3 regions of the Priestia sp. MDV22-iso46 genome follow, and region 3 is predicted to be linked to each of the others. Evidence: riboswitches for the same ligand, from Rfam matches in the RefSeq annotation. Region 3 holds a riboswitch; each other region holds the start of a gene.
What was found. A riboswitch is a leader RNA that binds a small molecule or an ion and turns the genes downstream of it on or off. The one in region 3 is predicted to bind cobalamin.
Positions count from the first base shown of each region.

Region 1 (10,893 bases), on a different contig from region 3:
GATGGACTTTGGAGCTGGCTTTTGGTCGATGGTATATATTAATCGTACGAAAACAAATGCTACAGATGTAGCAAACAGATATCTATCGCCTACTTGGGAAGTAACCAATGTATTTATCGTTGCGATTGTTGTTGCGCTGTTTAGTTTTTTTCCTCGAGCTACATTTACGCTTGGCACAGTGTTACTAATACCCGGAAGTATCATTTTACTTCTCTTATCTATTCGAAGCGGATTTTTAGTGTTTTCACACTATGCTAGCAGCTTCAAATATCGGAGAGCATTGGTTTATATATCCGGTATATCCGGCGTGTTAATTCCTGCTTTTTTAATCGCTGTACTGCCAGTAAGTCAAGGTGGATTTATTGATATAATTGATGGCACGCAGCGATTAAATTTAGCAAAAGTATTTTCAAGTCCGCACGTCTATTCATTTATCGGGTTTGCCATAAGCTCTTCGCTGTTTCTATCTTCTCTGTTATTAGCAGATTACTCGAAGTCATCTGACGAAATGGAAGCTTATGCGGTCTATCGGCGTGATGCGCTCATTACAGGACCTCTTTCCCTGCTAATGGCTATCTTTATTATGATTACAATGCAATCAGAAGCAAGCTGGTTATATGATAAAATGATGCAGTTTAAGCCCCTTCTTTACGGATCTGTAGGTCTATTTGTAGTAGCTGGCATTGCTCTGCTGCTACCTTCTCAAAAAGGAAAAGGCATGCCTCGTTTAGCTGTGGTATCCATTATCCTTCAATATTTCTTAGCAAGTTACGTATACGGACGAAGTCATTTACCTTATGTTGTCTATCCAAACGTAACGATTGAGAATGGATTTACACATCCCGATGCGTTTCATTCTTTATTTATTGTGTATATTGTTGGTTTTGCTATTTTATTTCCTGGATTCTTTTATTTCTGGCGTCTATTTATGAAAGATAATAAAGAATACAGCAAAAAGAAGCCATATTAAAAAACCCGGTCAGCACTTGACCGGGTTTTCTTATGAAGGAGCAGATTTTGCTACTACTTCAGCAAAACCTTTAGCAAATACCTTACATTTTTCTACATCTTCTCCAAAGGGAGAGAGCTCGATTTTCAAACCGGGAACGGCTATATTTCCGTTACGTCTCTTTATTTTTTCTTCAATTAAATCAACTGCTCCGCAAAAAACATCATATGATGAATCACCTGAGCCAAATACAGCCATCTGCTTTTGACTGAGATCTATATCATCCATTTCATCATAAAGATCTAAAAAATCATCTGGCAGCTCTCCATCTCCCCACGTATAAGCTCCAAAGATAATAGATTCTGCGGATACAAGGTCAGAAGCATCAATGTCATATACTTCTGCTCGTTTCACATGCAATCCATGCTTGACTAATTCTTCTTCGATCAAATCGGCTATCGCTTCTGTGTTACCTGACATACTCGCATAAGCTAGTAAGATTTCCTTCATGTAAATGACGCTCCTTTACACCAGCAGTGTTGGCCGCACATCTCCTTCTTCACAACATTCTCGCTTAAGAGGACAGTTTTCACACTCACTGGATGCATAATTCTTTTGAAAATGTTTTGGTTCCATTAACACACTTTTGACAATATGTAGTTGAAGTATGGCTTTTTGATAATCGTCTGGTGCAATATGATAAGTTGTTGTTTCTCCAGTTAATAATGAATAAAAACGAATTTGTTCAGGAACCTTTTTAAAAGCTTGTTTCGAAAAAACGATAATAAAGTCTTTCATGGCGTTTTTCACTTCTTCATGGTCATCTAGAATGAATTTTGTTACCGTATAAGACTTCTCTGTCCATGCAGCAAAATCAATGGTTAGAGAAAGGTTGCTTTGAATTTCTTCTACATACACGCTGTATTTCTCAAACACAAAAAGCGGTAGTTCCACATGTGCTTTCTCTCCTAAAAACCTTAGTAAATAATCGCTTACTTTAGCTAACACATCGTAATAGTGAACGGGTGATGAAAACATATTTGGCTTTAGGCGCCAATATTTTTCAATAAGCTGTAAAACATAGAGGTTCGAGCGATACTCAACGGGCTTGCTATAGTATGTTTTAATGATTTGATGGACAGTTACTTGAACAAGCTGTTTCCAATCTATAGATGTTTTTTTCAAAAGAAGCTGCTGCTGATAAAATTTGTACGGACATCGAATAAATTGTTCGATGTGGTCGTTAGAGAGTGTCTTTATATGCACTTTTATCGGTTCCACCTATGTCTCACCACCCTAATTGAAATTCATTCTCAATAATAAGTAAAAATTAAATCATGAAATTTGCTCAATCACTTTACGAATAGCACTCCATGAATGTTTGACGAAATAAATCGGTTTTTTTTGTTTTTTTGCTTTCTCTTTAATGACTTTTGCCATATTGTGATTAATAAAATCCGTAATAACTAATACAAACCCAATATGTTCGGGTATTTCTCGCTTCACCATATTGCTTTTACGGCCATCTAAATGAATTACTTCATTAAATCCTTCTCCCGCTAAACGATCTGTAATATGCTTTAACCTGTCTCCTCCTACAACCATAACTGATGACATGTTTGTTCCCTCCCAATTAATTATTCATTTAATGATTTGACAACAACTTGTATTCTTTACTATATACACAGTTTAATTGAGAATGATTCTCTTTGTCAATGTTTAATTGATAAAAATTCTCAATTAAAATGAAAGTCTACCACCTTTCTTATAAGTTAGTTGAATTTTGACCATACTATAGCTATCACATACAAAGGAGGGTTAACGTTGGAACAAAACATTCTTTGTGAAGTAAATAACTGTCACTTTTGGAAAAATGGAAATCACTGCAGCGCAGAAGAAATTTACGTGGTAAGTCATAGCGGAAAACATGCAGCAAGCAGTTATGAAACAGACTGTAAAACGTTCAAGCCAACTGAAGCGTAACCCGCAAAAGGACAGCCTCTGGGTTGTCTTTTTTCTCTCTTCAAGATCATAAAAAAGGAGACTAATATGAAAACTGAACAACTGATTCATTTTTTTAAAGAAGAAGCAATAAAAGCAAATGAACAAACCTTTCCAATCTATGTACAATCGTTTACTCATTTATGGACATATAAATGGGGAACACTTGAAAACATTCCAGAAGAAATTGATGACTTAATTACCACACGTGCATTAGAACTTGGACTTATTCACTTAAAAAAAGCTGACTAATCAATAAGGAAATTAGTCAGCTTTTGTATTTATAGATCATCAAATCCATTCGCATCTGATGCTTTTGTATATTGTCTTGATTTCTGTTCAAAGAAATCCGTTTTCCCTAAATCTACCTCTTGATAAGCAATAATCCAACGAAGAGGATTTTCAATCGGTGCTTCTGGGAAAGCAGCTCGACCGAAGCCTAACTGATTACAGCGTTTATTAGCCATGTATTCAATATACTGCTGCAGTTCTTTCATCGTGATGCCGTCGAATTTTTCTCCGATAACAGATTCCGCCCATTCAATTTCAAGACGAGCTGCCTCTTGGAACGTTTCAACTACAAACGTTTCTAGCTCCTCCGTACGATAAGCTGGATTTTCATTTAGTACTTCCTTGAAAATCTTTTCAAATAACCCAACGTGAAGCTGTTCATCACGATTGATATAGTTAATCATCGTAGATGTCGCCACCATCTTTTGATTTCTCGCAAGATTATAGAAGAAAGCAAATCCGCTATAGAAGAAAAGGCCTTCTAAAATAACATCATATACCATAGACTTCAAAAAGTTTTCAACCGTTGCTTCTTCGCTAAATGCTTTATATCCGTTTGTAATAAAGTCATTTCGAGCGCGAAGCTTTTCGTCTGTGCGCCAGTATTCAAATACTTCATCTTGTTTTCCTTTTGGTACAAGACTTGATAAAACATATGAATACGAATGATTATGAACCACTTCTTGCTGCGCTAAAATAATCATTAGAGCATTAATCGAAGAATCGGTTACATAGTCAGCTACTTTGCTAGCATAATCTGATTGAATACTGTCCAGTAGCGCCAGCAAGCCAATAATTTTTAAAAAGCTCTCTTGTTCGTCAGCCGTTAACTGAGGGAACTGCTTAATATCTTGACCCATATTAATTTCAAACGGCGTCCAGAAGTTAGCTAGCATACGTTTGTATTTAGGGAACGCCCATGAAAATCGGACGTCATCCCAGTTTAGAATATTTGAGCTCTTGCCGTTAATGATTCCTGTCGAACGGTTCGGAGCTGTTTCGTTCATTAATTCTCGTTTTAACATGCTTGTCATCAATTATTCACTCCTTTTAACTATGACAGCTTTCACATTCTTCAATGACTTCACTTGATGTTGAACGTACGTAGTAGGTCGTTTTTAACTTTTCTTTCCATGCCGTCATATGAAGATCCAGCAGCTCTTTTGCTCGGATATCATTTTGCACATATAAGTTGAATGAAATGGATTGATCAATATGGCGCTGTCGCTTGGCGTTTTGCTTAATGCTCCAGTGCTGATCAATTAAATAAACGGACTTATAATACCAGTTTGTTGCTGGTGATAAATCTGGTGCCGTCACCGGGATTTTATAGTTTTTCTTTTCCTCTGAATAAAACTTACGGAAAATCGGATCAATACTTGCAGTAGAACCCGCGATAATAGATGTTGATGAATTAGGTGCTACAGCCATTAAGTAGCCATTTCTTATCCCATTGCTTTGAACTTCGTTACGCAGTTCACTCCACGCTTCGCTTGTGTATTTACGTGTTTCAAAATAAGCGCCTGACTCAAAATCTGAGCCTTTAAATAATGGATATGCACCTTTTTCTTTAGCTAAGTTCATGCTTGCCTGTACGGTTAAGTAAGCAATTTGCTCATATAATTCATCGCAATATGCTACCGCTTCATCTGTTTCCCATGCTATTTTCTTTAAGGCAAGCAAATGGTTCCAACCAAATGTGCCAAGCCCTACTGCGCGGTACTTTTGGTTTGTTAGTTTTGCTTGAAGTACCGGCAAATCATTTAACTCAATAACGTTATCAAGCATGCGTACTTGAATTGGAATTAAACGTTCAAGCACATCTTCAGTTACGGCTCTCGCTAAGTTGATAGAAGAAAGATTACATACAACAAAATCGCCCGGATTCTTTGTAATAATAATTTTTCCGTCTTCCGTAATTTCCTCTGTTACGACCGTTGTGCTTTGGTTTTGCGTAATTTCTGTACATAAGTTGCTGCAGTAGATTATGCCCTCGTGGCGGTTTTGATTAGCTCGGTTAACCGTATCACGATAGAACATATAAGGCGTTCCGGTTTCAAGCTGCGAAAGCATAATGCGCTTGAAGATTTCAATAGCAGGTACTGTTTCTCTTGAAAGCTGTTCATTATTTACACACTCAGCGTAACGAGTGCGGAACGAACCGCTGCCTTCTTCTTCATCATAAAAATCTTCTAACGAGTAGCCCATCAGCGTACGAACTTCGTGAGGATCGAATAAGTGCCAGTCTTCACGTGCCTCTACTTTTTCCATAAACAAATCTGGCAAACATACGCCAGTGAATAAATCATGCGTGCGCTGACGTTCGTCACCATTGTTCAAACGCGCGTCTAAGAATGAAAAGATGTCTTTGTGCCATACGTCTAAATATACGGCAATAGCTCCTTGTCGTTGACCTAGCTGATCGACACTTACAGCCGTATTATTTAGCTGTTTCATCCATGGAATTGTTCCTGATGATACGCCTTTAAAACCTTTTATATCACTTCCTCGGCTTCTAATATGACCGAGGTAGACACCAATTCCGCCTCCATTTTTACTAAGCGTGGCCAAATCTGTATTGCTATCATAAATACCGCGTAAGCTGTCATCAATCGTATCAATAAAGCAGCTAGATAGCTGTCCGTAGCTCTTTCCTGCGTTTGAAAGTGTTGGTGTGGCAACCGTCATATATAGACTAGAAAGCGCCCAGTACGCTTCTTTTACTAATGCTGTTCGATTTTCTTTCTTTTCTTGAGACATCAGCGTCATAGCAATGATAAGAAAACGTTCTTGCGGTAATTCGTATACGCGCTTATCATGTGATGTCGCTAAATAGCGATCTGCTAATGTCAACAATCCAATGTATGTAAATAAACGATCGCGTTCAGGAATAATGACTGAAGCAATTTCATTAATTTCTTCTTCTGTATATGTTTTTAATAGCTGCTTATTATAAATGCCGATTTTTGTTAGTTTTTGAATAAGCTGATAAAACGAACCGTACTTCTCTTTTTTATCGTAACCTCGGTTGTCCGCTGCTTTTCGATATAGTTCGTTTAAGTAGACGTCTGCCGCTACGTACGTCCAATCGGGTTCTTCCATTGAAATACGCTCTAAGGCTGCCAAAATTAGTACGTTTGCAACCTTTTCGTCCGTCATATTTTCCTTTACTGTAACAGTTTGAATAACCTTTTCCTCATACAAAGAAAAATCAAGCTGCGTAAATTCTTTTTTTAAACGTTCAATATATGCAGTTAATTCATGTAGAATTGTAGGCTTTAATGTATTCACCATAAATATGGCTCCTCTCTTCACTTCAAAATAAAAAATCGCTCACCGTACCTCGGTGAGCGAATAGAACGAAGATAGAAGAAGACACTAAGTCTTTTCTCAATCCTCGCTCTACCCTCTCACCTCCCGAAGAAGATAAAACGACATAAAAAAGGCAGGTCTCCTGACTTATGCTTCTTTTTACTTTAAGGCCTTCCCATGATGTTTACTCACAGTGGATCTCCTTATTTCATCAGCATTCACAGTTGCGGGGACAGCTTTGGACTTTCACCAAATTCCCTTTTAAGTCTTTTTATCAGACACCTTTTTCACTGGAAAACACAAAATATAGTATTTTATTATGGATTTCAAAACAACATATTGTGTTATGTTATAAACACATTATATAGGACAACTTAGAAAACTATCAACCTATTTTCAAAAATAATTTTGTTTTTTACGATAAAACTCTTCGACCTTTTTCATCAAACTATTCCATCATAACATGTTTTGACACGCTTGATGGAACAATGTGCTCTTTTTAAAAAATTTGTCCTATTTTTCTACTAAACATTGACAACCTCAATAAAAAAAACCGTTTTTCATAAAAAAACGGTTTTTAATTATTTGTATTCTTTTTCAAATGCTGTGATTGTTTTGATAAACTTTTTATCAATATCGTATCCTATCCCCGGTTTTCCCTTCACCTTTATTACTCCGGCTTCTACCTCTACTTCGGGCTTAATAATATCTTTTTCCCAATAGCGAGACGACGCAGAAATATCACCTGGTATCGTGAAAGAAGGCAGTGTGGCAAGGGCGATATTATGAGCTCGTGAAATCCCTGCTTCTAACATTCCTCCAACCCAAAGTCTTACACCATGCTGGACGCATAAATCATGAATTTGCTTTGCTACGGACATTCCGCCAACTCGACCGATTTTCACATTGATAATCTTACAGCTTTCTTGTTCAATTGCATGACGTGCATCTTCATAGCTCACAATACTTTCATCTAAGCAAATCGGCGTCTTCATTTGCTTTTGTAACAATCGATGATCAAGGATATCATCAGAACTTAACGGCTGTTCGATCATCATTAAATTCAATTCATCTAGTTTCTTCAATGAATCACTATCGCTTAACGTATAGGCTGAATTGGCATCAGCCATAAGAGGAATGCTTGGAAATTCATCTCGAATTTGTTTCAGTAGCTCATAGTCAGCACCCGGCTTAATTTTCACTTTAAAGCGCTTATAGCCATCTTTCATGTAAGTCTTTATTTGTTCTTTCATTACGGAAATGTCATTTAAGCCAACTACCACTCCAGCTTCTACAGCAGGCCTTACTCCGCCAATTACTTCAGATAACGGCTTATTTTGCCGCTTTGCATACAAATCCCATACAGCACAGTCCAAAGCTGCTTTAGCCATGTTATTTCGCTTTAGAGGTTTGAATAGCTTTTGAACATCCTCTGGTTTTTGAAGCTGCTGATGAAGAAGCGAAGGAATTAAAAAATCGTCTAACATATGAAAACACGTCTGAATCGTTTCTTCCGTATACCAAGGAGATGAAAAAGCAACGACCTCTCCCCACCCTGTAAAACCTTTTTCATCTTCTACTTCCAGCAAAATCAATTCTCGATCCTGCACCGTACCATAGCTTGTTGAAAAAGGAGAAAGAAGCTTCATGTCAATTTTATAAAGATGTACTTTTTTTATAATCATCGATTAACTACCTTTCTGTATGAACGATGATAGCTTCCGGCGTATGATTTTATTAGAAGCCGTTCGCGGCAGCTCCTCTACTCGAACGAAATACTTTGGAAGTTTGTACTTCGCTAAAAATTGTTGCATGTGTAAAGATAATTCTTCATCTGAAACGTCTTCTTTTATAACGATGCATGCTGCCGGAACTTGTCCCCATTTTTCATCGGCTACTCCCGTTACACCAGCCTCTTTAACAGCAGGGTGCTTCAATAAAATATTTTCAATTTCAGCTGGATATACATTTTCTCCACCTGAAATAATGAGGTCCGAACGTCTGTCTAATACATATAGGAAGCCTTCTTCATCCACTTTCCCGATATCTCCTGTATAGAACCAGCCTTGTTGAAGGGCTTTTTCAGTAGCTTCAGGTTTATTTAAATATCCTTTTGTAACATTTGGACCTTTAACAATGATTTCTCCTGCTTCGCTTGTTTCATTTCCTTTTTCATCTACAATTTTCATTGCACATGGAAATAATGGTTTACCTGCTGATCCCAGTTTTCGCAAACTGTCTTCAGGTGAAAGGGTAACGAACTGTGAAGATGTTTCTGTCATTCCATACGTTTGATAAACAGGAATTTCTTTATTCACACAAGCCTCTAAAATAGTAAGCGGTGCAGGTCCTCCTCCTAAAAGCATGCAGCGAAACGTATGCGGATATTTCCGTTCCCCTAACTCATCGAGCATATTGGATAGCATGGAAGTGACAACCGAAATAATCGTTACCCCTTTGTTTTCAATCGCTTCATTTACTGCTCTTGCTTCAAACCGTTCTTCTAAAATGATTTTCATTCCGTAAAAGACGCTCCGCATTAAAATAGATAAGCCGCTAATATGAAACAAAGGAACCGCTATAAGCCAGCAGTCTTTTTCATTTAATCCTAAATTAAGCGCTGAGCCAACGGAACTCCACCAGTGATTTCCATATGTCTGCAGCACTCCTTTTGGATGACCTGTTGTTCCAGACGTATACATAATGGTGAATGTCTCCTCGAGATTCCACGTTTTTTGAAAACCTGTTTCTGCTTCTGGAGAACTTTTTAAAGCAGGTAAAGTAAGCTGAGTAATGGAACTTTGGAATTCTCTCATTAAAAATGTTTCATCCGCAATAAGCAACGACACGTTTGCATCTGTTAGCTGATAATTAATTTCTTCGTTTGTCAAACGCGTGTTGACGAGCAGCAACCGGGCGCCAATATAAGAAACCGCATGTAAAATCTCAATAAACTCCACTCTATTTTTCATGTATAAAGCAATGGTATCGTCTTGCTTTACACCGTTAAACGAAAGCTGCTGTGCTACTTTTTGAACACGTTTATGAAGCTCTTGAAACGTAAGAGACGTTTGCGGTGTTTCTACCGCCACTCGATTTGGCGTCAAATATGCTCTTTGCATAAGCCCATTGGGAATCGTTTGGCTACTCATGAATTTCTCTCCTTTTTATACTGATTAACTAAATTAAATTGAAAAAACAGCCTGATGATAATCACCAAGCTGTTTCAGCTGTTTAAGGGAAACGTGGGAACTGTTGGAAGTCTGGATTGCGTTTTTCCTTAAATGCATCGCGACCTTCTTTTGCCTCATCGGTTGTGTAATAAAGAAGCGTTGCGTCACCCGCAAATTGCTGGATACCAGCTAAGCCATCCGTATCAGCATTAAATGCTGCTTTTAAGAAACGAAGAGCGGTTGGACTTTTTTCTAACATCTCTTCACACCATTGAATTGTTTCAGCTTCAAGCTGTTCTAATGGAACGACCGTGTTTACTAATCCCATGTCTAGTGCTTCTTGAGCGTTGTACTGACGGCATAAGAACCAGATCTCACGCGCTTTCTTATGACCTACGATGCGAGCTAAGTAACCAGAGCCATATCCTGCATCGAAGCTTCCAACTTTAGGACCTGTTTGTCCAAAGACTGCGTTATCCGCTGCAATTGTTAAGTCACATACAACGTGAAGAACGTGGCCTCCACCAATTGCATAGCCTGATACCATCGCAACAACCGGCTTTGGAATTACACGAATTAAACGCTGTAAATCTAGAACGTTTAGACGTGGAATTTCATCTTCTCCTACATAGCCGCCGTGGCCGCGAACTTTTTGGTCTCCGCCTGAGCAAAATGCTTTATCTCCAGCACCTGCTAATACAATTACTCCAATACTTGCATCGTCACGAGCATAAGCAAATGCATCGATCAATTCCATTACTGTTTTTGGACGGAATGCATTGTGCACTTCCGGACGGTTAATCGTAATTTTAGCGATTCCGTTATATGTTTCGTATAAAATGTCTTCATACTGACGTGCTGATGTCCATTCAACTGTCATCTTTATTTCCTCCTAATTATGTAGTAGCTAAGAACTCACTTACTATTCTACCAAAAATCTCGGGTTGTTCCACGTGAATTGCATGGCCTGTCCCTAAAATAATTCTAGAAGTAGCATTTGGTATTAATGTTTGCATTTCTTTGGAAATTAAACAAAACTTTTGATCTACTTCTCCTGTAATAAGCAAAACCGGCATCAACAGATTGTCCAGCTTCTCCCAAAGTGATGGCTGGACTCCTGTTCCCATTCCTTTCAAACTGTTGGAAAGGCCGGTTTCTGTATGCGAA
Region 1 is NZ_JBZVWT010000006.1:14,166-25,058, reverse strand. Features, by position in the region: gene AC4NPH_RS23585 (cytochrome d ubiquinol oxidase subunit II) at 1-970, shown strand, start outside; gene AC4NPH_RS23580 (flavodoxin) at 1,001-1,459, opposite strand; gene AC4NPH_RS23575 (hypothetical protein) at 1,475-2,230, opposite strand; gene AC4NPH_RS23570 (DUF2325 domain-containing protein) at 2,285-2,566, opposite strand; gene AC4NPH_RS23565 (DUF1540 domain-containing protein) at 2,774-2,932, shown strand; gene AC4NPH_RS23560 (hypothetical protein) at 2,999-3,202, shown strand; gene AC4NPH_RS23555 (ribonucleotide-diphosphate reductase subunit beta) at 3,232-4,275, opposite strand; gene AC4NPH_RS23550 (ribonucleoside-diphosphate reductase subunit alpha) at 4,292-6,535, opposite strand; cobalamin riboswitch at 6,669-6,854, opposite strand; gene menC (o-succinylbenzoate synthase) at 7,135-8,238, opposite strand; gene AC4NPH_RS23540 (o-succinylbenzoate--CoA ligase) at 8,242-9,705, opposite strand; gene menB (1,4-dihydroxy-2-naphthoyl-CoA synthase) at 9,788-10,606, opposite strand; gene menH (2-succinyl-6-hydroxy-2,4-cyclohexadiene-1-carboxylate synthase) at 10,623-10,893, opposite strand, start outside.
Region 1: it holds a riboswitch for cobalamin, as region 3 does, so the genes downstream of both, AC4NPH_RS23550 (ribonucleoside-diphosphate reductase subunit alpha) here and nikA (nickel ABC transporter substrate-binding protein) in region 3, are expected to answer to the same signal.

Region 2 (10,893 bases), on a different contig from region 3:
CCTGCTGTACCTCCAATAAACACCGCATCAGGATCAGCAAACTCATTGAGTCCTTCCGGTGCTTTTCCGTGCACAGTGTGGGCGTCTACTCGAAATTTCGATAGATTTTCCCTGCAGTTTTCTAAGTCTGCTTCATTTTTTTCCACGGCAAAAATTTGTCCTTCACGCGCAATTTTAGCCGCTTCAATTGCGACTGAACCCGTACATGTTCCGATATCCCATACGACGCTGTCTCTCTTTAGCTGCAGGGCGCTAATACTAAGTGTACGAACTTCTTTTTTGGTAATAAGTCCTTTGTCCGGCTTGCGTTGAATAAATTCATCGTCCTCTATTCCAAGAGGCCAGACTGGGCTCTTTTCTACCTGCTTTAATATCACGACATTAAGCGGAGAAAAGAGTTGATTCGCCGCCTCTTCCAGCGAAAGCAGCTGACAGCGCTCCGTTTCTCCACCTAGGTTCTCTGCCACAAACATCTTGTATTCTGTCATGCCGAATGATAATAAGTAGTTTGCCAGAGCACTAGGAGAATTTTGCTCATCGGTTAAAATCGCCACTTTTTTATAGCCGTCAATTCGCTGAGCCAGTCCCTTCATGCTTCTGCCGTGCACGCTTGTAAAATAAGCGTCTTGCCATCGCTCTTTTAGACGTGAGAATGCAAGCTGAATAGAACTTAAATAAGGATATATTTCAACGTCTAGCTTCGTAGAAAGATAGCTCCCAATTCCGTAAAATAACGGGTCGCCTGAGGCTAACACAACCGCATTTCCTTCTTCGTTTTTTAAACGTTCAACAAGAGGAGAAAGACCCCCTTCAATCGCTACTTTTTCTCCTTCGAAATCTTGAAAAAAATCCAGTTGACGCTTTCCTCCAATTAGCACATCACTTTCATACACCCACTGTTCATACATAGGAAGCAAACTTAACTTCCCATCGTCACCAATTCCAATAATTTTAATTGCCATGTTGCACCGCCTGTCCTAAAAAATCTCCTTTTAATGTGTAAAGAGACGTATCGACATCGATTCCGTCCCCTACTTCCTTTAATGCTGATAAACAGCAGTACTCGCACAGTTTTTCAAAAAACTGATGATGACCGCTTTGCGTCATTAAATCTCCCACTTGAGAAGCTGTGTTTGCACCTTTTATTTCTTCTACCAGTTCAGCAGAAGCGCCTGACTCAGAAGCCGCTTTTGCTAAAAAATTAAAATCAATGGGTGCACTTTTTGAATGAACCATCATAACGCCTTGCGCGACTTTTGAAAACTTTCCCATCATGCCTACGAGCGACACTTTTTTCATTCCTTGCTTTTTACATTGTTTTAAAGTAAATCCAACAAAATCTCCCATTTCGATAAATGCTTCTTCCGGAAGTTCAGGGAACTGTTTCATTCCATACTTTTCGCTTCGGCCCCCTGTCGTAATGACAACGTGCTCACAATTACTCGCTTTAGCAACGCTGATGGCCTGCACGATACTTGCTTTATAAGCAGCTGTTGAGAACGGAACGACAATCCCCCGCGTCCCCAGTATCGAAATGCCTCCTAAAATACCTAGACGCGCATTTAATGTCTTTTTCGCCATTTCTTCTCCTTCAGGAACCGAGATGACAATCTTAACGCCTTTTTGTATATTGTATTCAGCTAGAAGCTGCTCAGCCGTTTCTTTCAGCATCTTTCTTGGAACAGGGTTAATGGCTGCCTCACCGACAGGAACTGGGAGGCCGGGCTTTGTCACACGCCCTACTCCCACTCCTCCATCAATGATAATGTCTGCACCATTACACCACGAAACTTCAGAAATAATCAGCGCTCCGTGCGTGGCATCGGGATCGTCTCCAGCATCTTTAATGATGCTAGCTACAGCGCTGCTTGTGCGGTACTCGCATTCTTCAAGATGAAATGTAGCAAAGCGGCCGACAGGTAAGTAAATCGTTGACTCATCTTGCACTTCTCCTGAAATTAGCGTAAGCAGAGCTGCTCTCGTAGCTGCCGTTGCACAAGCGCCCGTCGTATAGCCTTCTCTGAGTTTCTTAGGTTCTTTTGGTACTTCCTTCATGCGTTACACCTGATCTGCAAGAATTGAAATTGCATTTAATGCAGCAACCGTTACCGTACTGCCGCCTTTTCGCCCGATGTTTGTAATAAACGGCACGTCAAGTTTTGCAAGTTCTTCTTTAGATTCAGCTGCTGAAACAAATCCTACCGGCAGACCAATAACAAGCCCAGGCTTCGCTTCTCCTTCTTTAATCAAACGAATTAATTCAAGTAAAGCTGTGGGTGCGTTCCCAATTGCAAAAATTCCTCCGTCTGCTTCTTTGATGGCTTTTCGCATAGAAATAATTGCACGCGTTGTATTTAAGCGCTTTGCTTCTTCCATTACGTCCGGATCTGAAATATAAACTTTGATTTCACCGCCGTGTTTTTCAATTCGCTGCTTGTTTGTTCCTACTTGCACCATTTGTACATCTGCAACCACTTGCTTGCCGCTGCGAATGGCTTTAATTCCTGCTTGAATCGCATCCGGATGAAACAGCATGCTGCGTCCAAGCTCAAAGTCTGCAGACGCATGAATTACGCGCTGAACAATTGGGTACTGTTCGTCTGTAAACGGATGAGGCCCAAGCTCTTCTGTAATCATTTCAAAACTTTTCCCTTCAATTTGCTGAGGCTGAACAGTTAACGGTTTAAATTCTGTACGAAAATCCATCTCAATCAACTCCTAGTTTGGTTTACTAAAGCATGAACCACTTCTTCAAACGTGGAATACACGGTCCCATACTCAATTTTCGGTCGCCCAATCATAATAATATCTAAGCCTAACTCTTTAGCTGCTTCCACTTTTTCATCCACAGATCCAACTTTTCCGCTTTCTTTTGTGACCATGACTGTCACTCCGTATTGCTTATACAGCGCTCGATCAAACTCTTTTGTAAACGGCCCTTGAATAGCAATGATATTTTTTTGCGGAAATCCTAATTGCTGGCACTTTTCCATATTATCCAGCCTTGGAAGCATACGAGCAACAAGCCGTACATCTGAAAGAGGAAGCAGCTTTTCTGTAAAAACCTGCAGCGTCTTGCTGCCTGTTGTCAGCATAATAACTCCTTTTTTCTCAGCTGCTACTTCTGCTGCTTCTTCATACGTAGAAACCATCGTCATATTGTCATAGGTAAAAGCCTGCGAAGCCCGCTCATAGCGTATGTAAGGAATCGATGTTTCAGCAGCCGCACCGATAGCATTTTTAGATGCTTCTTCCGCAAAAGGATGACTTGCATCCACAATAGCTTTTACACGATGTTCGTTTACAAAATCCGTCATATCTTCTTTTGTGAGACGTCCAATTTTCACTTTCACTTCTGCACGCTGTAATTCGATAGCTGCGTTTTCGGTTACAACCGTTGCCGTAACCTCATGACCTGCTTTTTTCACTTGCACGGCTAATGCACGTGCATCGCTAGTTCCGGCTAACAATAAAATCATTTTAGCTCGCCGACCTTATCTTCACGGTGTTGATGGTCGTGATGGTGATCGTGGTGATGGTGTCCGTGATCATGGTCATGATCGTGATGATGGTGGTGATCAATATGCTCCATAATGCCGAGGCGATATTGACACGTATCGCAGTTCATTTTCACTTCACCTTCTAATCCTTCTTCAGCACGTTCTTTTAAAATTGTCTGCAGTTTTGGGTGAAAACCGAAATAGCCGGCTAGCTTAAACTCAATGTTTTCATGCTGCATTTTATACTGCTTCACCATTTCTTCTAATCGCTTAATTAATACTCCTGTAAATAAGAAATACGGGAGAATAACCACTTTTTTAGCGCCCAATTTCAAACATCGCTCCACGCCTTCATCAATCAGTGGTGCGGTCACGCCCATAAAAGAAGTTTCGACGATTTTATAATTTGTTTTTTCCCAAAGAAGGCGCGTAATTTTATATAAATCACTGTTTGCATCAGGATCACTTCCTCCTCGCCCTAAGACAATAACAGCCGTGTCTTCAGCTGGAGTTTCTAAATTCTCTCCTGATTCTTGTAATCTCGTTTTTAAAATTTCAAGGGCTTCTTCATGAACGCCAATAGGACGTCCGTATACGAAGTTTACGTGTGGATATTTTTCCTTTGCTTCATCTATAGCCGCTGGAATATGTATTTTAGAGTGTCCAGCAGGCAAAAGCATAATTGGAATTACAACTACATCTTGTGCTCCTTTTGCCACACATGTATCAATGCCTTGACTTACATTTGGGCGTTCAAATTCTAGAAAACACGTTTCTACTAAAATAGATGCGTCCCAATCATGCTTCATAGTCGAAATAAATTCCCGAATTTGATCGTTCCCTTCAGGATCTCTGCTTCCATGACCGACAAATAAAACTGATTTCATATAATGTCCTCCTATTTTTTAATCTCCACACGGAGCTGGTTCTACTTTTATTTTTGGTGTTATATCTTGATAGTCGAATCCATAAACGTTCTTCACACGCTTAAAGAATTTATGAAATCGCTCATTAGGATGACCTTTTTCTTTATATTCATGGATAATGTTCTCCACTATTTCAACAATTTCATCGGGTGCTATGCCTTCCGCCACAATTTGACCTGAATGCGCATTGCGTCCAACCGTTTTAGCTCCTAAAAATAAATCAAACGCACCTTTTCTATAGACAATGCCGATATCTTCTTGAACAGCGCCGTAACAAGCCATACCGCATCCATTGATACCAAGCTTCAGCTCTTTTGGCATGTCCATTCCCCCGAGGCGCTTTTGTAATTCTTCCGTATGTGGAATAGCATCGCTTTTTTCTCCATCGCAAAAATCACACGCTTTGATTGTGAACACGTCTCCGACCGGAGATAATAAAAAGGAAGCTGCTTGGAGCTTTTCAATGATTATATCCGGCTGGGCCGTTGGAATTTGCAGTTTAATTTGATGGTCAGGTGTATACTCCATCGTACCTTTTTCACCAACAACTTCCGCTAGTGTTGTCATTTGAACAGGCGTGAATTTCTTATTTGCAAGTCCTGGACTAACTGCTACTTCAAAGATAGACTCGATTGGCTGGTGTACGACCGCAGAAGTGGATTCACCTAAAATTGCTTGAAGCGCTTCTTCTGCAAGAGCTCGTGAAGTTGCTTTTTCTTCTCTTGTGTTCTGAACTGCTTCAATAGCTGAAGCTGTTTGCTTTACAGTCTCTTCTTGATCGAGAGCCCATGGTTCTGCTTCTTTTCGAAGTCGCTGATGCGGTCTTAGCGGCTGCTCCGTTTGGTTGAGGGTATATTTCCGCTGATATCCTCGCGGTGTAATCATTAAATCGTCGTAAAAGAATGTAGATGAATTTCCGACAACAACGGTAGTCAGCATGCCTATTTCATGGTTTAACATGTCTTTTAAGTTGGTCATTACGACTTCTTCACGGTCACGATAAGCGCTTTTAACAAGACCAACAGGCGTATCAGGGGAACGGTACTTTAATAGAATCCTTTGCGCTTCAACAATTTGTCTTGTTCGTCTTCCGCTTTTTGGGTTGTAAAAAGCCACTACGAAATCTGCTTGTGCAGCTGCTTCAATTCTTTTTTCGATTAGCTCCCAAGGCGTAAGGTGGTCACTTAAACTAATCGTACAAGCATCGTGCATCACGGGCGCTCCAAGGAGAGATGCGCATGAATTAATAGCCGAAATGCCAGGAATTACTTCCATCTCTACGCCCGTTTCTTTTTTCCAGCCTTTTTCAATCAACACTTCATACACAAGGCCTGCCATTCCGTATACTCCTGCATCTCCGCTTGAAATGACAGCTACGGTTTTGCCCGCTTCAGCTTGCTTTACAGCTTCTTGTGCACGGCTTACTTCTTCGGTCATTCCCGTACTAATAATTTGCTGATTCGTTAACAGTCCTTGAATTAGTTCCACATAGGTTTTATAACCGATGATCATATCACTTTCTTGAATGGCTTCTCTTGCTCGCTGTGTAATATGTTCAAAGCTTCCTGGCCCAAATCCAATAACTAACAGTTTACCTTTCATGCTAGCTCCTCCTTTATGCGTTACTTTTTACTTTGTCAATTCCTTCTATGGAGTCACTATTTTCCGGAGAAACGAAACCATTTTGATCACATTCATAAATAAGCGATTCCTTTATACTGCAGCCTCCTGCTAAATGCTCTTTGACAATCCGGTGAGCCACGGTTTCAGTGACCTGCTTGTACCAATCTCCTGAAGGATAGACGATAGCTACAGGAGCATCTTTGCATCGTCCGTTACAGCGCGTACGCGTTGTATGAACCGTTTCATCCAAATCCAGTTCCGTCACTTTATTTCGAATAGCTTGCGTGGCTTCTTCTCCACCTTTTCTCATACAGCTGCTTCCATTACAAATCAATACGTGATGTTTTGTTCCATTTAAGTTCCACGTCGTCACACTCATTCGCTCCTTTACTAAAAGAAGCGCCTCTATCAATGATAGAGGCGCAGAAAATTCAAACTAAGTTTTTGCACTTCCACCTATATCCCGTAGGGTAAGCTTCGCATTAGAAAAAGGCTGGCTTCCTGACTTCGATTCATCACTTGATTGCGCCTTCCCGAATACAGTGGCATATGCAATCAGCTCGTCTTCACAGTGGCGGGTACCGCGCTGGCTTCACACCAGACTTCCCATTTAACGCAATGTGAACATTGCGCACCTTTTTTGCACGATATGTAGTTTTACGCTACGAGAAAAACCCGCTTCGCTAATATGCGAGCGGGTAAAACGTCAGAGTAAGAGTGTACACGAATGCCACTTTAAGCCAACGTCTCCCTTCCCGCTCCCCGGAGAAATAGAAACTTCACAATAAAGACAGGTCTCCTGACTTGTGTATCATTCTACTTGAGAACCTTCCCGTGATTTTTTCACAGTGGTTATACTCGTTCGTCCACACTTACAGTTGCGGGGACAGTACTGGCATTTCACCAGTTTCCCTATTAAGCCTTCTTGGCATCTTTACTGTTGCTGTTTGATATATATGAACCTTTTAAACTATCAGAATAATAGAAGTAACTACCATATCATAGCGTACATTTTTTTTTATTTCAACTCTATTCTTTTCGGAAGATACAAGTATCTATAAAAAAACAAGAGCATAAAATCAGCTCTTGTTTTTTCATTATATAGCTACTAATGTTAAATGAGGATCATTATAATACACAACTTCTGAAAGAACTTTACAGCCATTTGTTTTAGCAAAAGCTTCTCTCGCCTGTTTTTCAGTTTCAAATTCAAACATTTTCATTTCTTTTCCAGCATATACCGTCAGTACCCACATGAAAAGATTCGCCTCCGATTATTGTAGTGATCGCTATATCCACATTATGCCGAAACCATTTCCTTTTGAAAACCCATTCTACAAAACTTGTCACAAGAAACTTTTAAAAATTTAAAAACATTTTAACTTCTGTAAATGAACACAATGTACAAAAGGTTTAAGCAGTATTGTACCTCTTTAAAAAAGGTGCTTTTTTAACCCACTGTTGCTTCACCAGTAAAAAAATATATAGTATTTATTAAAAAAAGAAGCCGGACAGCCGGCTTCATTTTTAGGAAAGGACAGACATCACGATCCCGTCCTGTTCTTTATTTTGCATAAAAATACATTAATTAAATATTCCTTTCTTAAAGCAGAACCATGTTCGACTGCACATAGTAATAAAGAAGCTTATACGTATGATTCAATGAATCTTGATGCGTTCTCTCAAACGCATGAGAAGAATCAATTCCTGGACCAATTAAGCCGTGTACGATATCGTGTCCGGCACGAATAGCAGCAGAAGCATCTGATCCGTAAAACGGATAAATATCTAATTTGTACTGAATATCATGCTGCTTAGCTAGCTCCACCAAATGCCTTCTCAAACCGTAATGATATGGGCCGCTTGAATCTTTTACACAAATAGACACGGTGTATTCATCAGTAGATTGTCCATCTCCCATAGCACCCATATCAACCGCTAAGTATTCTACTGTTTGAGGCGTAATGTTGGAATTTCCTCCGTATCCAATTTCTTCATTATTTGAAATGAGAAAGTGCGTAGTGTATGGCAGTTCGATCTGTTCTTCTTGAATTGTTTTCATGAGCTGAAGCAATAAAGCTACGCTTGCTTTATCATCGAGATGACGAGATTTAATAAAACCGCTTTTTGTTATTTCTACACGAGGATCAAACGAAACAAAGTCGCCGACTTCAATTCCAAGGCTGCGAATATCTTCTGCGCTATGTACTTTTTCATCCAGTCGAATTTCTATATTTTCTTGATTCCGCTCAGCTTTCCCTGCATCTTTATACACATGAACAGATGTTTGATGCATAAGGATGGTTCCTGTAAATACTTCTCCTGATGAAGTTTCAATTTCACAATATTCTCCTTCAATAGAATTGTAGCGAAACCCTCCAATCAGGTCGATTTTCAGACGTCCACTCGGTTTGATTTCTTTTACCATAGCACCTAATGTATCGACATGAGCCGTCAGCATGCGGTGGTGATCTGTATCTTTACCGGGAATAGTAGCGACTAAGCCTCCTTTTCGATTGCGATACGTTTGAATATTTAGCTCTTTTACATAGTCTTCGACAAATGAAATTACCTTTTCTGTATTTCCAGAAGGACTGGGAATCGAAACAAGCTTTTTAATTAACTGAACAGTTTCCGTCATTATGACACTTCCTTTGTCTCTCATTTCTTTTATTTTACCATATGTTTCAAAAAAGATAACAGGCAGCTCCAAACAAAAAAGCCGGGCAGCTGCCCGGCTTTTTTGTTTTAAGCTATGTTTGATTTCTTTAATTCATTTGTGTAATTTAATGATTTTTGCTTATCAAACTCGCCTTCAGACTTGGACATTACAATAGCAGCTAAAGCATTTCCTACTACGTTAACTGTGGTACGCATCATATCAAGAATGCGGTCAATTCCTGCAATAAATGCCATGCCTTCAAGAGGGAAGCCCATAGATTCAAGTGTAGCAAGTACAACTACAAACGATGCCCCTGGTACACCAGCCATTCCTTTTGAGGTTAACATTAGCACAAGAAGGAGCTGAATTTGATCCATAATGGAAAGGTCGATGCCGTACATTTGAGCAATAAACAGCGATGCCAGCGCCTGATAAATGGTTGAACCATCTAAGTTAAACGTGTAGCCCGTTGGAATAACAAACGATGTAACCGATTTAGAACAACCGAAGTCTTCCATCTTTTTGATAAGAGATGGTAAAACGGCTTCTGAACTTGCCGTTGTAAAAGCAAGAAGCAGCTCGTCTTTTAACACTTTTATCAGCGTAAACATGCTTGTTCCAGCCATTTTAGCAATAATCCCAAGAACCACAAGCACAAAGAAAATCATGGTGAAGTAAACGGCGAACACTAATTTTCCTAATGGAATAAGTGATCCGACACCAAACTTTATAATATTAACACCAATAAGTGCAAATACACCTACTGGAGCAAATTTCATCACCAAATTAGTTACCCAAAACATTGCATCCAAGACGCCTTCAAAAAAGGCTAAAACAGGTTTTCCTCTCTCTCCAATCGAAGCTACGCCTACACCAAACAGTACGGAAAATAAAATGATTGGTAAAAGATCGCCTTCTGCTACCGATTGAAAGACGTTTGTCGGAACAATATGAAGAAGCTCTTGAGCAATCCCTGTACTTTCAGACGTTTTTGCCGTTGCCTCATATTGAGAAATATCGCTTTTTTCAATATGTCCCATATCAACCCCTGCACCAGGGTGGAATAAGTTCGCGGCAATAATCCCCACTACAATAGCAATGGTTGTAACAACTTCAAAATAAAGAATTGTTTTTCCGCCAAGCTTACCTAATTTTTTGATATCGCCTACTCCTGCGACCGCTACGATTAATGCTGAAATCACGATCGGTACGACAATCATCTTAATTAAATGAATAAATATGTCTCCAACCGGCTGTAAAATAGAAATAGCTGTATCGCTTCCATAAAAAATAGCACCTACAGCTACGCCTAAAATCAGTCCAATTAGAATCTGAGTTGCTAGACCTAACCTTTTCACTTTCTTGCTCCTTTCGCACAGTTGACTTTCATCCATCGAGCATATGCGGTTCCGCGAACCGTGTATAAATATACATCCTTAAAGCACCTTGTGTAAACAGTTCTTTACTAAAAGGATGTAAGGCCGCACATGCGAATTTTTAAAAGCCACGGTTCTGTTTTATCATATCAAATAATTGTTGTATATTGAGATTTTTTTGCTAAGTATTTTTCTATTTTTGCTATTTCAGCGAATAAATTAAAAAAATAAAATTTTATATTGAAATATGCATTTTAGGTTAGTATAATACGATACATGTTTATTTTTATTATTCGAATATAAAATTCTGAAAATTTTAATTATTCAACACGATAATAAAAAGCATTTATAATTTTGGAGGTTTTAATGTGTCAAACAAAGTTCCTTTTTCATTTATAGTGGTTATTGGCTTTATGCTTTTTGCCCTATTCTTCGGCGCAGGTAATTTAATCTTCCCTGCAATGTTAGGTCAGTCTGCTGGAAGCAATATTTGGTCAGCAAACGCTGGATTTTTAGTAACGGGTGTAGGTCTACCTCTTCTAGGTGTTCTCGCATTTGGTTTTTCCGGAAAAGAGGATCTGCAGTCTTTAGCTAGTCGCGTACATCCAGCTTTCGGTATTATCTTTACTACAATTTTATACTTGGCAATCGGACCACTTTTTGCGATGCCGAGAACGGGAAGCGTTTCGTTCGAAATCGGCGTTAAGCCTTTTTTATCAGAAAATTCAGGGCACCTTCCCCTTATCATTTTCACGGTAATTTTCTTTACTATTACCTGCTTTTTTTCGCTAAACCCTGCGAAAATT
Region 2 is NZ_JBZVWT010000001.1:336,946-347,838, reverse strand. Features, by position in the region: gene AC4NPH_RS01805 (bifunctional cobalt-precorrin-7 (C(5))-methyltransferase/cobalt-precorrin-6B (C(15))-methyltransferase) at 1-962, opposite strand, end outside; gene AC4NPH_RS01800 (cobalt-precorrin-5B (C(1))-methyltransferase) at 952-2,055, opposite strand; gene AC4NPH_RS01795 (precorrin-8X methylmutase) at 2,059-2,706, opposite strand; gene cobK (precorrin-6A reductase) at 2,712-3,479, opposite strand; gene AC4NPH_RS01785 (sirohydrochlorin chelatase) at 3,476-4,387, opposite strand; gene cobJ (precorrin-3B C(17)-methyltransferase) at 4,406-6,028, opposite strand; gene AC4NPH_RS01775 ((2Fe-2S) ferredoxin domain-containing protein) at 6,042-6,422, opposite strand; cobalamin riboswitch at 6,524-6,703, opposite strand; cobalamin riboswitch at 6,822-7,000, opposite strand; gene AC4NPH_RS01770 (hypothetical protein) at 7,147-7,305, opposite strand; gene AC4NPH_RS01765 (M42 family metallopeptidase) at 7,653-8,690, opposite strand; gene AC4NPH_RS01760 (cation:dicarboxylate symporter family transporter) at 8,798-10,069, opposite strand; gene brnQ (branched-chain amino acid transport system II carrier protein) at 10,456-10,893, shown strand, end outside.
Region 2: it holds a riboswitch for cobalamin, as region 3 does, so the genes downstream of both, AC4NPH_RS01775 ((2Fe-2S) ferredoxin domain-containing protein) here and nikA (nickel ABC transporter substrate-binding protein) in region 3, are expected to answer to the same signal.

Region 3 (10,893 bases):
TAAAATCCAAGCGCTTGCCATGGAATACCCTCTTGACTACTTGATGGTCGAAACAGATGGTCCGTGGCCATTTGAAGGACCTTTTCAAAACCAGACAACGGTTCCATCAATGATACATCAGTCCGTTGAGGAAATAGCACGTCTCAAAGGAGTTTCTGGAACGGAAGCATATGATTTTTTATATCAAAATACGTCTTGTTTTTATAATCTCTCCACATAAAAGGCCTTTCCCTAAGGAAAGGCCTTTTATATCTAAATTCGTTTCACAAGTTTTACGATTAGCACAATCACTGCAATGACAAGAAGAATGTGAATGATGCCGCCGCCAATATGAAAAACTAATCCTAATAACCAAAAAATAAATAAAAGTCCAATAATCGTCCACAACATAATTTTTTCTCCTTTTTTATATGTAGTATTTGTTATAATTCTATATTTCCCTAAATGTGCATAAATAAACGCATTTCATATACATCTTTTCACTAAGGAAGGTTCACATAATGTACAAAAAGTACTCATGTTCTCTGTGGTAAAATAAGTATGTAATCTTATTTCATTTAAACTATAGCGGAGATGATTAACTATGACGTGGATTGTATTACTTTCCATCATTCTTGTAAGTGCACTCAAAATATTAGTAACGTGTCTTCCAACTCCAGTGGTCAAATGGCTTATGACTAAATTTCAATTACACCCAACACTTGATGATCAAAACGTTACTGTCACAGTTGATGGGAAACATTTAGAAGGCAAAGACAAAATGCAAGTGATTGATTATTTTAATAAAGCAACATTTTTAAAACAATATTATGTCCATGAAGGAAATAAGGACTATTATAAACACCTAGAAGACAGTGAAACTCCACTGGTTATCGATACGAAAAAAGGAAAAAAAGATGTTCGATTATGCGTATACAGTTATGATGATCATGTCGATGTCGTAAAACAGTATAAAAAGAAAATTATTGCTTACAGCCTGCTGTCTGATCACCTTCAAAAGCAGTCCATAACAGCTGACCTAGCTTAAACCAGTCGCCTATAAGGCGGCTTTTTTAGTTTTAGGTTGAAGCTATCTTATTTAAAAATTCCAAACTTTAACATTAATTCTAATGCTATAATATAAATTAATTGGTTGAAGTAGATTTCGGCGAGCATCAAAAGTTTCTTTTCAAGTGGGCCTTTGGGACAACTATTGTCATGACAATTACAGCCATTTTAACAAATGCTATTTCCCTTTAGAGTCCTACCATAAAAAAGGAAGCCGACTACCATAAGGCAATCGGCTCACACATGTAGGATATTGATTTAACACTAACAAAGTACAACACAACACTAGTAATTATATAATATATTTCATTATTTTGAAAGCGATTTCATATATATTTTCAAAAATATTTTGTTATTTGTTTTTCATAGAAAAAAACCACGTTTCAGCCAATTCGAAACGTGGTTCTTTTCTGTAAGGACTTGCCCTACAGGCTATAAATGTAAGTACGTTCATTATAGCATTAGCTCTTATCTAGATCCCATGGTAATTACTGTATAATATCGTTACATTACGACCGGTTGTATTTTTCTGTCCATATGCAGCGTATTCCATGGCTCATCCTGTTCAGCAAGCCTTTCGATAAAACCTTGTGAAATCCAGAATGGGATAGCCCCCGGTAAAAAAGGATGAGTATGCAGATACAACGTGTCATAAAAATGATTTTGAGCAAATTGTTCCACTGCCTTTAACAGCTGCTGTCCAATGCCTAGACGCCGGTATGCTGGATCGACATAGCATTTTACAATCTCGGCTGCAGTTTTATGTTCATATCGCTTTTTTAATGCATGAAACCTTCCATCGTAAGCGTATAAACCAATTGTTCCAATTACTTGTTGATTTTCCGTGACAGCTGCAAAAAAAGCAGCGCCTTTCGCTTGAACATAATGTTCATTAAAATGAAGCAAATCCACAGAAAGCTGATTTTTTTCCAGCATAGGAAATAGCTCATTCCGCATATTCATGACAAACTGAATCACTTCAGCATCCTTTTCTTTTACTTCTTTAATTTGATACATTTGTACTTCTTGCACGTTTACTGTCACATCCTTTTATCTATCATTGTATCCTTTCTCTTTTTCCTATAGGAACAACAATATTGACTATGGCGTTACGTCTAAATGCTGAGTCAGCATATAATACTCGCTTGGATTTGTTGTCCAGTTTTTCACTTTTTGATTATAAGCAACAACAATGTTTGGATGTACAATCGATGACGTCAGCATTTCCCCATTAATCAAAGCGGTTGCTTGCTTGGCTAGCTGATCTCGTTTTGCGTCATCTACTGTTGAATTTAACTGTTCTATCATTTTTGTTAGCGTATCGTCATTAATCCGGCTGGCATTTAAACCACCGCCCGGCAAATAGTTCGTGCTTAAATAATAGCTGGCATCCCCTCTAGGTGCTGTGATAAGGCTGTACAATGCTAAATCCCAATCATCTTTTGCCATTACATATTCATCGCTGTCTTCAACTAGGTGAATCTTAATATTAATTCCTAACTCTTTCGCATTAGACTGTATAAGCTGAGCAATCAAAGGAAGTTCTGGCAATGAGCTGTATGTGACAAGAGAGAGGGATAATGGCTTTCCATTTTTGATTACTTTGCCATTTTTGAGTTGATAGCCTGCTTTCTCTAAATATTTTTTAGCATATGCTATTCCTTTTGTCTCACTAGCAGTATTATCAGCAAAAGGAAATTGGGGTAAAAATGGACCTCGAGCCGCTGCCGCTTGATTGTTCATTATGCTGCTGACAATTTCTTTCCGGTTCAGTAAGGTATCGATAGCTTTTCTTACAGTTTCGTCTTTTAATGCGTCATTGGTTTGGTTATAAAGCAATAAATGAGTACGCACACTAGGTACTCCACTTACTTTGAAAGACGAATTCGCTTGTAAAGTGCTCAAGCTTTCTAAAGGCGGGCGATAAATAATATCGGCTGTCCCGGACTGAAGAGCCGCAACTCGCGCATTAGCATCTTCGTTAAATGCAAAGATCGCATTTTTCAATTTTACTTTCCCATTCCAATAATGTTCATATCTTTCTAACTTCACTTGATTTCCTTGATCGAAAGTCAAAACGTGAAATGGCCCTGTGCCAATGGGCTTCTTAGCTATACTAGAAACATCAACATCTATAATAGCTGTGTTTGGATGCACTAACTCAGAAGGAAATTTAGGCATTGGTTCTTTTAATGTAATTGTCAGCGCATGACCGTTCGCTTTCATTTCTTTAATATTTAAAGCGTTTTTCATCGCATAACTTTGATCTATCGTTCTTTGAAGAGAAGACTTAACGGCATTTGCATCTAGCGCTTTGCCATTTTGAAACGTAATGTTCTTTCTTATCGTAAATGTCCACGTAAGACCGTTATCTTTCGTTTCCCACTTTTCAGCAAGCCAGGGCTTTATTTTTAAATCATTGCTGATTTTAACAAGCGTCTCCCCTACTCCCGCACGAACTGCTGTATAATTATCATCCGTATGAGGATCAAGCGTTGCAGATGTAAAATTAAATAAAAACGTCACACTTTTATCCGTTTTCTTTCTTTCTTTTATACTTATGCTCTCTTCATTAGGAGCGCAAGCAGTGAGGCAAAGTAACACAAGAAATATCATAGATACGAGTTTTTTATTATTTATCATTGATTTTTCCACCTTCTATTTTAATACACAAAAAAGCACTTCTAAAAAGAAGTGCTTGTCTTCACAACAAATTCAGATAAACGTATCCCTTGTTTATCCTATTTTTGGTTCTGCCAAAACACCTCCCTATCCTCGTAGGTTATTGTGTGCTGCGATTTATGGCAGGTCTCCTGGCTTCAAGTCACTGCCTTATACCGCCTTCCCGTCTCTAAATAGACAGTGGCTTTTTTGACATAAGGCTCCTTGTTACAGTGGCGGGACCGCTCCGGATTTGCACCGGATTCCCTTTTAAGGCAATTGAAAAACAATTGCCACCATAAAAGCTGGTTATTTAATTTAGTAGCGTGCTCTTGAAACTCTAGAAGTAGAAGCTGATGGTGAAACATCTTCATCATCAAATCCAGTGGCAATAACGGTTACCATCATTTCGTCCTTTAAATCTTCATTGATCACGGACCCAAAAATCATATTTAAGTCCTGATCAGAAGCAGACGTGACAATATCTGCTGCTTCCTGTACTTCGTAAAGACTCAAGCTGCTGCCGCTCGTAATGTTCAACAGCACGCCTCTTGCTCCATCAATCGATGCATCTAGCAGCGGACTAGAAATCGCTTTTTTCGCTGCTTCAATTGCCCGGTCTGATCCGGAAGCTCGTCCGATACCCATAAGCGCAAATCCTTGATTAGACATGATGGTTTTTACATCAGCAAAGTCAAGGTTAATCAGCCCCGGAACAGCGATTAAATCTGAAATACCTTGAATACCTTGGCGAAGAACATTATCTGCTTCACGGAATGCTTCAAGCATAGGCGTCTTTTTATCGACAATTTCAAGCAAGCGGTCGTTTGGAATCACAATAAGGGTATCTACCGATTCATTCATCGCAGTAATACCGCCTACTGCTTGCTTCGTACGTTTATTTCCTTCAAACTTGAACGGGCGAGTGACTACTCCAATTGTTAAAGCATTTAGTTCACGAGCAATTTGGGCAATAACCGGAGCTGCTCCAGTACCGGTTCCTCCGCCCATGCCAGCTGTTACGAATACCATATCTGCGCCTTGCAGTACTTCTTGAATTTGTTCTCTGCTTTCTTCGGCTGCTTCTCTTCCCACTTCTGGATTAGCTCCTGCACCTAATCCTCGCGTTAAGGCCGCACCAATCTGCATTTTCACATCTGCTTTAGATAAGTTAAGCGCCTGAGCATCCGTATTAACGGCGATAAATTCTACTCCTTGTACACCGTGTTCAATCATACGGTTAACGGTGTTATTTCCTCCACCGCCGACCCCAATTACTTTAATTCGCACTAGTGGCGATACATCTGCATCAAATCCAAACATTCTAAGTTCCTCCTCAATGATCAAAATTACTTTCTCTTATTATCCGAAAAAACACGTGAAGAACCTTTTACTCCTATGTTTAACGCGTAACTGTTCTTTTGTTTTACAGATTTTATACACTTCTCTTTTAACCTTTAAATCTTTACATCTTTATGTAAATTTATTGTTGTTCTAAAATTAGTACGCCGAACTCTTTTATGGTTTTTCCACTCAAAATGGCATATAAGCTTATTGTATCATTCATTTGACAGATGTCTGTATTTAATTTTGAGTAAGATGTGACTAAGAGAATAATATTTTTATAGACAAAATGAGAAAAAGCCCTTAGAAATAAGGGCTTCTCTAGATAATAAACCGTTTTATAATTTCCCAGTTAAGAATTGAGCTTCTCCCATGCCAAAGCTCCAGTCAGCATTACCGTTTTCAACAATCGAAATCATAATGTCGTTTGGCTGAATGCCGCAGCTCTCTCCAAGCTCTTTTACAATTAATCTGTAAAGAGCTTGCTTTTGCTCTTCTGTCCGCTGTTTACTCGTTACACTTATAATAACCAAATCCTTGCTTCTCTCAAAGCCAAGACCTGTATCTTCAATAATCATTTCATGAGCAGGATGCTGATGTACAATTTGATAACGGTCGCGCTCCGGGACGCCAAAGGCTTCTAGCATCGCTCGGTGAGCAGCGTCTAGTAATGTTTTTAACTCTTTTTCATCTCTTCCTTCTATTAAATCAAATCTAAGTAATGGCATACTAAGTAACCTCCAGCTTTTTGTCTAATGTATTATTGCTTCATCATATCACAACTATCATTTGTTAAAAAAAGATATGCTATTCACAATGTGCTCTCTAGTGAAAGAGACCTCAAACGCTTCAATAAAAGCTGAACCTAATAAAAAGAAATGAGCAGCATAACGGCTCATTTCATTAGTACAAAAACATTTATAATAAGAGCTAAAATACATACAGATACAATGGCAATGAGTACGTTCATCACAAGGTTTTGCGAGGATGTTTTGGCTTGTTTTTTCATATCAGCCCGACTCATCTGTTGCTTTTCATGATCACTTTTAGACATCACGTAGCCTCTCCTATTCATCAAAATGTCAGCAGTGTGTAAATGATTTTTGAGAAACCTTGATCCAGTTCTTTTGTATAGACAGCAGCACATGCAGGTTATCACCAGTTATTTTAGCATGTTTTGTCAAATAAGTGGACTATGTAGCGCTTCAATTTAGTATTCACGGGCAAATATATTTAAATTCGTTGCTTTTCTCTTCTTTTCTCGCTATTGTTTGAGAAGAAGGATAATTAGATACGATAAAGGATGATACGATATTGAATAACCATACGCAGCTGCCTCAGTATATTTACACATACGCATGCAGCGAAGAGGAACTCTCACTATGTCAATTAGAGAGACGCTCTCTTTTTGAAATTGAAACTGAGAAACCTATCATAAAAAGTGCCGTTAAAATTGATCCAAGCAGAAGCCCTTTTATCAAAGAGCGATTAGATATTATGTATGAATCAGATGACCTTGCAGATATTTGTAAACAAGTAGAAGATATTGACCTTGGAGACAAAACATTTAAACTCATTTTCATGAAAATTAATGACTTGGAAAAAGATCAAAAAATAAGTTATAAAGGTCAGCGTGCTATTGAACGTGATGTGGGTTGGCATTTTGTAGCAGAAGCAGACTTGCATAACCCTGACCATTTGTTTGGCATTGTTCCATTTGAAGGACGCTGGTATTTTGGGAAATATCAAAAAAGCGAAGCGGTATGGCTGCATCATTTGAAGAAACCGCGTGAATACTCTACAGCACTCAGTACCCGCCTTGCAAGAGCTGTAGCTAACATTGCCGTTCCAAACCCTGAAGGAATCAAAGCGATTGATCCATGCTGCGGTATCGGTACAGTCCTTGTAGAAGCCCTTTCAATGGGCATTGATATTGTAGGACGCGATATCAATCCACTTGTGACCGACGGATCTCGTGAAAATATTGCGCATTTCGGCTTAAGCGGTGATGTCAAAACTGGACCGATTTCAGATGTTACAACTCACTATGATGTAGCTATCATCGACATGCCTTACAATCTCTACACCCACGCGACGCCTGAAGATCAGCTTTCTATTTTAAAACACGCTCGCCGCTTTGCGGATAAAGTAGTCGTGATTACAGTAGATACGATTGACCATATGATTCATGAAGCTGGCTTTTCTATTTCAGATCGCTGCGTAGCGCGCAAAAGCGTATTTTCTAGACAAGTAGTTGTATGCGAATAAAAAAGACACCAGTCTAACAGGCTGGTGTCTTTTTATTTACCACTCTTTAGGTTCATAGTCTAATTCTTTGAATAGCTGCGTACGCTCTTTTTTCGTTAAATCTCTCCATTGCCCAACAGGTAAGTTGTTTAAATGGATATTCATAATACGCGTACGCTGAAGGCGGTATACTTCATATCCGAGCACTTCACACATACGGCGAATTTGACGATTTAAACCCTGTGTTAAAATAATTTGAAACTCATACTTAGACAGCTGTGTCACTTCACAAGGAAGCGTTTTTGTGCCTAAAATTTTTACTCCCTCAGACATGTTTTTGATAAACTCTGGTGTAATTGGCTTATCTACTGCAACAATATATTCTTTTTCATGCTTGTTTTCTGCACGTAAAATTTCATTAATAATATCGCCGTCATTTGTAAGTAAAATTAAGCCGTCTGAATCCTTATCAAGTCGTCCAACGTGGTGAATACGCAAAGGGTGATTGACTAAATCAATGATGTTTCCCTTTACTTTTTTTTCACTCGTACTTGTAATGCCGACTGGTTTATTAAGCGCAATATATACATTATTTCGAGCAATCCGAAGCTGTTGGCCGCTTACTCGAATATCATCGCCAGGCTTAACTTGATCTCCGACTTTTGCAACCTTTCCATTAACGGTTACTCTTCCTTCACTAATTAACTTATCTGCCCCGCGTCTTGACGCCTTTCCAGATTCGCTAATAAATTTATTCAGTCTCAGGTGAATCACAACCTTACATTTAAAAATTTTAAAATTTGTCTCTTCTATTAGAAACAGACATATGCCAATTTCTATACCGTCCCTATCGTAACATGCTATACGCTTCTCGTCTGCTTTTAATTTCATTACTTAATCATATTTTTTTAACAGTAATAGAAGTATAGCTCCAAAATACTTTGTAACCTTATTCTTAACATTTCAATCAATGCTTACACCTGTGAAGCTTGCATCAATCTTCACTTATATACAAGACCTAGACGTCTGGATTGACTGATCAGTATAGAGTTGCTACCATTATACTGACCGATCAACTAGTAATTATATCAGGGAGCTGTTTTCATGGAACCAACCAATTCAAAAGAAAAAATTTTAAGCGCAGCTGCTAAACTTTTTCGCAAAAAAGGCTATCACGCCACCAGTCTAAGTCAAATTACAAAAGAAAGCAGCGCTCCGAGAGGATCTATTTATTATTATTTTCCGGATGGAAAACAACAGTTAGCAAAAGAAGCTATTCAAAAAACGGGAGAAAGAGTCAAAGCTTATATCGAAAAATCCCTCGCTTCTCATGAAGATGCCGCGGCAGCTATTCAATATCATATAAAAATGATGGCTGATCGAATGTTTGAACAAGTGGAAAATGAAGCGGATATCTCTCTCGCTGCTATGTCGAGTGAAGTATGGTCATCAAACGAAACGCTTCGTATGGCCTGTGAAGACGTGTATAACGAGTGGGAGCAAGTTTATGCAGATAAGTTAGTTTGTTCAGGTTATGAACAAGAGGAAGCAAGACAGCTAGGTTCAGCTATACAGTCTTGGATTGAAGGTGCTTATACTCTTTCATTAACTAAAAATAGTACAGTCCCTATGCAAATTGCAGCTGACCAAATTGGTAAGCTGTTTGCAAACAAAAATTAATTTAGTAAAAGGAGGTCACTTATGACACAAACAGAAGAAAAAATGAGTACACAAAGTAAGCTTATCCTTTTCATTTTGATTCTAGGAAATTTTTTATGCTTAATTAGTGAAACGGTAATGAACGTGGCCTTGCCAAGTATCATTTCAGATTTTCACATTAGAACGAGCTCAGCTCAGTGGTTAACTACCGGATATATGCTTGTAATCGGCATCTCTGTTCCGGTGTCTGCTTTCTTAATTCAACGATTCACATTAAGACAGCTGTTTGTGACGGCTATGAGCTTTTACTTAATTGGGTCCTTCATTGGATTTATCACTCCATGGTTTTCTCTGCTTTTTGTGGGCCGTATGATTCAAGCATTAGGGACAGGCATTATTTTACCTCTTGTGATGAGCACAATGTTAACACTCGTGCCTGTTAGCAAACGCGGCACCGTAATGGGGATTTTTAGCGTAGCTATTTTATTTGCACCGGCAATAGGACCGGTTCTTTCAGGATTAATTATTCAATATTATTCGTGGCGAATTATATTTCTAGGTCTTTTAATTGCAGCGGCGCTTATTTTCCTATTTGCTCTTTTCAAGCTCAGTAACGTTTCTGAAACATCTAAACCAACAATTCATATCCCATCTGTGATTCTTTCTACAATTGGGTTTGGAGGAGTTGTTTATGGATTTAGCGCAGCTGGTGAAGAGACGGGATGGAGTAATCCTATCGTATGGCTTACGCTCATAATTGGCGTCATAGCTCTTGCTTTATTTGTCAGACAGCAAAGCAAGCTGAATTCTCCTATGATTAATATGAAGCCTTTTAGATCGTCTGTGTTTTCAAGATCGATTTTCTTAATGTTTCTTATTATGATGATTCAGTTTTCAATGATGTTAATTTTGCCGCTATATTTCCAAACGGCTGCGGGACTGTCTCCTTTGCAAACAGGGTTTCTTATGCTTCCAGGCGGCGTAACGCTGGCTCTAACAGCTATGGTGGGAGGACGTTTGTTTGACAAAATTGGATTTAAACCGCTGCTTTTAACGGGCTTAGTCCTTTTAACAATTATCTTAAGTTTGTTCACTACTATTTCAAGCGGAACAAGCACGAGGACTGCAGCCATCTTATACGCAGCCTTTACAATTGGCGTAGGTTTAAGCATCGGGCCCGTGATGACGCTTGCTTTAAATCAAGTACCAAAACCGCTTCATGCTCACGGTTCAGCTATTTCAAATACGATTAACCAAGTTTCAGGCGCGATTGGACCCGCTTTGTATACAAGTATTATGACCATGGCTTCTCAGCACTTTATTCAACAATCAAATGAAACGAATAAAACGCTGTTACAAATAAAAAGTATGACAAGCGGGGTTCATACCGTCTATTATGTAGCCATCGCTTTCGCCGTCGTTTCGTTCCTGCTCGCTCTTACGTTAAAGAAAAAAGACCAGCAGCTTGAAACACAATAAGTAAGAAACTGATAAGAGCTGCTCACAATTTGAGCAGCTTTTGTTACATGCAGAATTTATATTATAAATGTAAGAGCAATCATAGATACTATTAAAACAAGGATAACAATACTTTTCTTTCTATCTTCCATGCTTCAATAGCGCCCACGACACCACCAATGACTAAAATAAAAGTACCTATAACGTGCAGAGGCAGCAGAGATAACAGCTTGCAGCTTGCCTAAACTCGCCATAACTCCTCCGGTCAATATAAATCCTGTTGTTACAATAGATTTTACAGATGTTAAGTCTCTTATAGCTTCTTTTTTTTCAGTTTTACTCAGTTTAAAGTAATCTACTATACTAAAAACAGCGGGTGTTCCCCATAAAATAAAGAAGCTAATCAATCTATCGGTGTCTACACTCACTGTTCATTCACCACCTTTATCAATCCCTTACGCTCAGTTCCACCATTTA
Region 3 is NZ_JBZVWT010000009.1:97,562-108,454, forward strand. Features, by position in the region: gene AC4NPH_RS26345 (TatD family hydrolase) at 1-220, shown strand, start outside; gene AC4NPH_RS26350 (lmo0937 family membrane protein) at 253-390, opposite strand; gene AC4NPH_RS26355 (YfmQ family protein) at 584-1,027, shown strand; gene AC4NPH_RS26360 (GNAT family N-acetyltransferase) at 1,552-2,079, opposite strand; gene nikA (nickel ABC transporter substrate-binding protein) at 2,149-3,690, opposite strand; cobalamin riboswitch at 3,833-4,024, opposite strand; gene ftsZ (cell division protein FtsZ) at 4,027-5,031, opposite strand; gene AC4NPH_RS26375 (tautomerase family protein) at 5,391-5,780, opposite strand; gene AC4NPH_RS26380 (hypothetical protein) at 5,948-6,106, opposite strand; gene AC4NPH_RS26385 (TRM11 family SAM-dependent methyltransferase) at 6,367-7,320, shown strand; gene rluF (23S rRNA pseudouridine(2604) synthase RluF) at 7,357-8,064, opposite strand; gene AC4NPH_RS26395 (TetR/AcrR family transcriptional regulator) at 8,404-8,979, shown strand; gene AC4NPH_RS26400 (DHA2 family efflux MFS transporter permease subunit) at 9,001-10,437, shown strand; gene AC4NPH_RS26405 (hypothetical protein) at 10,572-10,844, opposite strand.